3 regions of the Streptomyces sp. NPDC058464 genome follow, and region 1 is predicted to be linked to each of the others. Evidence: riboswitches for the same ligand, from Rfam matches in the RefSeq annotation. Region 1 holds a riboswitch; each other region holds the start of a gene.
What was found. Region 1 has a riboswitch for thiamine pyrophosphate ahead of ACFWPQ_RS17235 (thiamine ABC transporter substrate binding subunit). Riboswitches for the same ligand answer to the same signal wherever they lie in the genome.

Region 1 (2,257 bases):
CCCGTTCTGCGCGACCGGGCAGGCGGGGCTCGACCGGAACCTGTCCACCGCCGAGATCGTGCACCAGATCGTCGACGGGATGCGGGCGCTCCGGGACGGCGAGGTGCCCGGCGGGCCCGCGCGGCTGTCCAACATCGTCTTCATGGGGATGGGGGAGCCGCTCGCCAACTACAAGCGGGTGGTCGGCGCCATCCGGGCGCTCACCGATCCCGCGCCGGACGGACTGGGGCTCTCGCAGCGCGGGATCACCGTCTCGACCGTCGGACTCGTCCCGGCCATCCACCGGTTCGCCGACGAGGGCTTCAAGTGCCGGCTCGCGATCTCGCTGCACGCCCCCGACGACGAACTGCGCGACACCCTCGTCCCCGTGAACACGCGGTGGAAGGTGCGCGAGGTCCTCGACGCCGGGTTCGAGTACGTCGAGAAGAGCGGGCGGCGGCTCAGCATCGAGTACGCGCTCATCCGCGACATCAACGACCAGGCCTGGCGGGGGGACCGGCTGGGGCGCCTGCTCAAGGGCAAGCCCGTGCACGTCAACCTCATCCCGCTGAACCCGACGCCGGGTTCGAAGTGGACCGCGTCGCGGCCGGAGGACGAGAAGGCGTTCGTCGAGGCGATCGAGGCGCACGGGGTGCCGGTCACCGTCCGGGACACCCGGGGCCAGGAGATCGACGGGGCCTGTGGTCAGCTCGCGGCCACCGAGAGGTAACCGCCCTGGACACCGAGCGGTAGGATCTGGCCAACACATCTTCATAATCCGACAGGGGAGCGCCACAGCGCTGAGAGTGCGGCAACCGGGCCGCAGACCCTCTGAACCTCGCCCAGGTCATTCTGGGTAGGAAGTTCGGTCATCACTCAAGCTGTTGCGCCCTGCCCGCACACCGCGGGCAGGGCCGCGTCTCTTCCTGGTCAACTCCAGGAGGAATGAACCAGTGCACATCAGGCACACCAGAACCATCGTGGCCGCGGCGGTCGGGCTCGGGCTCGTGACGCTGTCCGCGTGCTCGTCGTCGGACAGCGGGTCCGACTCCGACTCCAAGACCGTCACCCTCGTCAGCCACGACTCGTGGGCCGTCTCCAAGAACGTGCTCCAGGACTTCGAGAAGCAGTCCGGCTACAAGGTCAGGGTCCTCAAGGACGGCGACGCCGGACAGGCCGTCAACAAGGCGATCCTGACCAAGGACAACCCGCAGGGCGACGTCTTCTTCGGCGTCGACAACACCCTGCTCTCCAGGGCCCTCGACAACGGTCTCTTCCAGCCGTACGAGGCGAAGGGGCTCGACACGGTCGGTACGGCGTACCAGCTCGACGCGGCCGAGCACCGGGTCACGCCCATCGACTACGGCGACATCTGCGTCAACTACGACAAGGCGTACTTCAGCAAGCACAAGCTGACCCCGCCGACGTCGTACGCCGACCTCGTCAAGCCCCAGTACAAGAACCTCCTCGTCACCGAGAACGCGTCCACCTCCTCGCCGGGGCTCGGCTTCCTGCTCGGGTCCGCGGCGCAGTACGGGGATGGGGGCACCTCCCGCTCGAGCGAAGCCGAGAGTGGGGGAGGCTGGCAGGGCTACTGGAAGCAGCTCAAGGCCAACGGCGTCAAGGTCGTCGACGGCTGGGAGCAGGCCTACAACGAGGAGTTCTCCGGCTCGGCCGGCGGGAAGAAGGCGGGCGGCGACCGGCCGCTCGTCGTGTCGTACGCTTCCTCGCCGCCCGCCGAGGTCATCTACGCCGATCCGAAGCCGAGCACCGCGCCCACCGGCGTCGCGACCGGCACCTGTTTCCGGCAGATCGAGTTCGCGGGACTGCTGAGCAACGCCGGGAACACCAAGGGCGGCAAGGCGCTCATCGACTTCCTGGTCTCCAGGGAGTTCCAGGAGGACATGCCGCTGAACATGTTCGTGTACCCGGTGGTGAAGGGCGCGAGCGTGCCCGCCGAGTTCACGGAGTACGGGCCCGCCGCCCAGGATCCCGAGACCATGGCGCCCGACAAGATCGCCGCCAACCGTGACCAGTGGGTCAAGACGTGGACGTCACTCGTACTGAAGTAGCCCCGCACAAGGGCCGTTCGGGGAGCGCGGCGCGGCTCGGGCTGATGGCCCTGCCCGTCGCGTTCTTCGCCGTCTTCTTCGCCTGGCCGGTCGCGGCGATCGTCACGCGCGGCCTGAAGGTCGACGGGGTCTGGCGGTTCGGCCGGATCGCCGACGTCCTCGGCCAGTCCGACATCCGGCACGTGCTCTGGTTCACCACCTGGCAG
Region 2 (2,257 bases), on a different contig from region 1:
GAGCCGCCGCGCGAGACGATCCCGGTCTTGCGGTTGGCGGTGAGCGGCACGTACGGGAGGCGTACGCCCGCGTGGACAGTCATGTAGTCCACGCCCTGCTCGGCCTGTTCGACGACCGTGTCCTTGTAGATCTCCCAGGTCAGTTCCTCGGCCCTGCCGTCGACCTTCTCCAGGGCCTGGTACAGCGGCACCGTGCCGATGGGGACGGGGGAGTTGCGCAGCACCCACTCGCGGGTGGTGTGGATGTTGCGGCCGGTGGAGAGGTCCATGACCGTGTCGGCGCCCCAGCGGGTCGCCCAGGTCATCTTCTCGACCTCCTCCTCGATGGAGGAGGTGACCGCGGAGTTGCCGATGTTGGCGTTGACCTTCACCAGGAACCGCTTGCCGATGATCATCGGCTCGATCTCCGGGTGGTTGACGTTGGCGGGCAGTACGGCCCTGCCCGCCGCGATCTCCTCGCGGACCACCTCGGGAGAAACGTTCTCGCGGATGGCCACGTACTCCATCTCCGGGGTGATCTCGCCCCGGCGGGCGTACGCGAGCTGCGTCACCGCCTCGCCGTCCCGGCTGCGGCGCGGCTGGCGCGGGCGGCCCGGGAAGACCGCGTCCAGGTTGCGCAGGCCACCACGCGGCGAGGTGTGCTTGATCCCGTCGTCCTCGGGACGGACGGGCCGGCCCGCGTACTCGGCGGTGTCGCCGCGGGCGATGATCCAGTTCTCCCGCAGCGGCGGCAGGCCCCTGCGGACGTCGGTCTCGACGAGCGGATCGGTGTACGGGCCCGAGGTGTCGTAGAGCGTGACCGACTGCCCGTTGGTGAGGTGCACCTGACGGACCGGCACCCGCAGATCGGGGCGGGTGCCCTCGACATACCCCTTGTGCCAGCCGATGGACTTCCCGACCTCCGGCGACTTTTCACCCGAAATGGGCTGTTCGTCCTGGCTGAAGGCAGGCGTGCGTGCGTCCTTGTTGGCCATGAGACCTACTCCCTACGCCGGCATTACCCGGTAACAGGTTCGGCGGTCGACGCAGCGGCTTCCGTCGGGCGGCGTTTCATGTGAAACATCACTCGTTCCACGTGAAACATCGCGAATACGGAGGTCAGCGCCCTCTCAGCCCGGTGCTCCGAGCTCCCGCGTGTGCAAAGGTGCCTCCACGCTAGCGTCAATTCGGGCGCGGTGAACAGAGGGCCCCTGCCGTTCTTGCGATGATCGGGCGGTGACCTCGACACAGCAGCACCCCTATCCGCCCCCCGAGCCGCGGCGCGGCAACGGCGCCGCGCAGGGCGGCGGACCCGGCCACGGGGGCCATGGTGCCGGTGACGGACACACCCACGGTCAGGGCGAGCAGTACGACCAGGGGCACGCCCTCAGCCACACCCACCATCACGACAACGGCCAGGCCCCCGGCCACAGTCACGGCCACGGAGAGGCCCATGGCCATTCGGCCAACGGCCGGCCCCATGGCCATGCGCCCGGTCCGAGCACCGGCCAGAGCGGCTCCGGACCCGGCGGTGGTCACGGCCACTCGCACGGGCACAGCCACAGCCACGGCCCCGCCGCGCCCGTCTCCAAGCATCTGCGCAAGGTCATCGCGGCGATCCTGATCCCCTTCACCGCCGCGGTCGTGGTCGGCCTGGTGGTGCTGTGGCCCGGCGGTGCCCCGCCGCACGAGCGCACCGGCGTCGGCTTCGACCGCCAGACGCAGGCGGCGACGGTCACCAAGGTCGTCTCGGTCAGCTGCAAGTCGGTCAACGCCTCCGGCGGCGGCTCGGCCGGAGACACCTCCACCGCCGACGGCGCTTCCTCGAAGGAGGAGGGAGACACCTGCAAGAAGGCCACGGTCCGGGTCGACGCCGGCAAGGACAAGGGCCGTACCTTCACCGAGATCGTGCAGCCCGACCAGTCGCGGCAGTTGCACGAGGGCGAGAAGGTCGTGGCAGCGTACGAGCCCTCCGCGCCCAAGGACCTCCAGTACTCCGTCACCGACGTGAACCGGAAGTTCCCGATGGCGCTGCTGGCCGGGATCTTCGCGCTCGCCGTGGTGGTGGTGGGCCGGCTGCGCGGTGTGATGGCGCTGGTCGCGCTGGCGGTCAGCTTCCTGGTGCTGACCCTGTTCATCCTGCCGGGAATCCTGCAGGGCTCGAACCCGCTGCTGATGGCGGTGGTCGGGTCGAGCGCCATCATGCTGATCGCCCTGTACATCTGCCACGGGTTGTCGGCCCGGACCTCGGTGGCCGTGCTCGGCACGCTGGTCTCGC
Region 3 (2,257 bases), on a different contig from region 1:
CGACGCCGGCCACGCGCGCGTGGGTGCGCAGTTCGGTGCCGCTGTCCGCGTACCAGGCGGTCATCGGCGCGGCGACCTCGGCCGGGAGCGCTCCCGCGAGCGGGCGGTCGGCGGCCTCCACGACCGTCACCGCGCAGCCGGCCTCGCGGGCCGCGGTGGCGAACTCGGCGCCGATCCAGCCCGCGCCGACGACCACGATGTCGTGCTGCCGGGCGAGCACCGGACGCAGCCGCTCAGCGTCGTCCAGGGTGCGCAGCAGATGGACGCCGGGCACGCCCTCGGTGCCGGGCAGCGTGATCGGCTCGGCGCCGGTGGCGAGGACCAGGACGTCGTACGGCACCGGTCCGGCCTCGGTGTCCAGCTCGTGGTCGGCGGCGCGCACGCCCAGCGCGTCGCGCCCGAGCGCCAGCTCGATGCCGAGCGCCTCGAAGTCGACCTCGAAGGCGGAGCCCTCCGACTTGCCGAGCAGCACGGCCTTGGAGAGCGGCGGCCGGTCGTACGGCTGGTGCGGCTCGGCGCCGATCAGCGTGATGGTTCCGGTGAACCCCCGCTCGCGCAGGGCGACGGCGGTCTGCACCCCGGCCATCCCCGCGCCCACGACGACCACGCGCCGCGTCTGTGACGTGCCCCGTCGCTGCGTCTGCTCGCTCACGTGATCACCATAGACAAGAACGATAGACAACTGACAAAGAGTCAGTCAGCGGTCGTGGCGAGTGACCTGTTCCACAGCGCCGTCCGAGGCATCGTCCCCAGCGCCGGCCGAGGCCGTCTTACAAGGGCGGAGCTCCGCGGGCTAGGGTGGCGGGGAAGCACACGCGGGAGCCCGGACGCACCGGGCTGAGAGGGAGGCTGGCGGCCTCCGACCGTACGAACCTGATCCGGGTCATGCCGGCGAAGGGAGGGGCTGGACGCCCATGTCCTCACGTACGTCAGACGTCCTCGTCATCGGGGGCGGAATCATCGGCCTGGTCACGGCCTGGCGAGCGGCTCAGCGCGGGCTCGACGTCACCGTGGTCGACCCGGCGCCCGGTGGCGGGGCCGCGCAGGTCGCGGCCGGGATGCTGGCCGCGGTCACCGAGCTGCACTACGGCGAGCAGACCCTGCTGGGGCTCAACCTGGCCTCCGCGCGCCGCTATCCCGGCTTCGCCGCCGAGCTGACCGAGCTCACCGGCCACGACCTCGGGTACCGGCGCTGCGGCACGCTCGCGGTCGCGCTGGACGCCGACGACCGCGCCCATCTGCGCGAGCTGCACGCCCTCCAGCAGCAGTCGGGCCTGGAGTCCGAATGGCTGTCCGGGCGGGAGTGCCGGCGCCTGGAGCCGATGCTCGCGCCGGGTGTGCGCGGCGGGCTGCGGGTCGACGGCGACCACCAGATCGACCCGCGCCGGCTGGCGGCCGCGCTGGTGGCCGCGTGCGAGCGGGCCGGGGTGGCCTTCCACCGCGACTGGGCCGAGCGCCTGGAGGTGGTACGGGGGCGGGCCGCCGGAGTCGTCACCCGGACGGGTGCGGCCCTGGGCGCCGGGCAGGTGGTGCTCGCGGGCGGCAGCCTGAGCGGGCGGCTGGCGGGCGTGCCGGACGACGTGCTGCCGCCGGTGCGGCCGGTGAAGGGGCAGGTGCTGCGGCTGACCGTGCCCGCGCGGTACGCGCCGTTCCTCAGCCGGACCGTACGGGCCGTGGTGCGCGGCGGGAACGTCTACCTGGTGCCCCGGGAGAACGGCGAGCTGGTCGTCGGCGCGACCAGCGAGGAGCTCGGCTGGGACACGACGGTCACCGCGGGCGGCGTGTACGAGCTGCTGCGCGACGCGCACGAGCTGGTCCCGGGGATCACCGAGCTGCCCCTGACCGAGACCCGGGCCGGACTGCGCCCCTGCTCCCCCGACAACGCGCCGCTGCTCGGGCCGACCCTCCTCGACGGGCTGCTGCTGGCCACCGGGCACTACCGCAACGGGGTGCTCCTCACGCCGGTCACCGGAGACGTGATGGCGGAGCTGCTGGCCGGCGGCGAGCCGCCGGAGGAGGCCCGTCCGTTCACGCCGAGGCGATTCGGCACCGTTCCCGGCGTCCTTGTGGAGCAGACCGCATGACCATCTCCGTCACCATCTCCGTCAACGGGGAGCACCGGGAGATCGCCCCGGGCACCGCTCTCGACACGCTCGTGCGGTCCCTCACCGCCGCGCCCTCCGGGGTGGCCGCGGCCGTCAACGAGACCGTCGTACCGCGCGGGCAGTGGGCGACGACCGGGCTCGCCGACGGTGAC

Region 2: another riboswitch for thiamine pyrophosphate. It lies ahead of thiC (phosphomethylpyrimidine synthase ThiC); the one in region 1 lies ahead of ACFWPQ_RS17235 (thiamine ABC transporter substrate binding subunit).
Region 3: another riboswitch for thiamine pyrophosphate. It lies ahead of thiO (glycine oxidase ThiO); the one in region 1 lies ahead of ACFWPQ_RS17235 (thiamine ABC transporter substrate binding subunit).

What each region holds. Positions count from the first base shown of each region.
Region 1 is NZ_JBHXMA010000011.1:135,514-137,770, forward strand. It holds gene rlmN (23S rRNA (adenine(2503)-C(2))-methyltransferase RlmN) at 1-709, shown strand, start outside; TPP riboswitch at 753-860, shown strand; gene ACFWPQ_RS17235 (thiamine ABC transporter substrate binding subunit) at 933-2,051, shown strand; gene ACFWPQ_RS17240 (ABC transporter permease) at 2,096-2,257, shown strand, end outside.
Region 2 is NZ_JBHXMA010000029.1:91,606-93,862, forward strand. It holds gene thiC (phosphomethylpyrimidine synthase ThiC) at 1-974, opposite strand, end outside; TPP riboswitch at 967-1,144, opposite strand; gene ACFWPQ_RS33400 (YibE/F family protein) at 1,216-2,257, shown strand, end outside.
Region 3 is NZ_JBHXMA010000042.1:12,739-14,995, forward strand. It holds gene ACFWPQ_RS40300 (NAD(P)/FAD-dependent oxidoreductase) at 1-652, opposite strand, end outside; TPP riboswitch at 806-917, shown strand; gene thiO (glycine oxidase ThiO) at 915-2,084, shown strand; gene thiS (sulfur carrier protein ThiS) at 2,081-2,257, shown strand, end outside.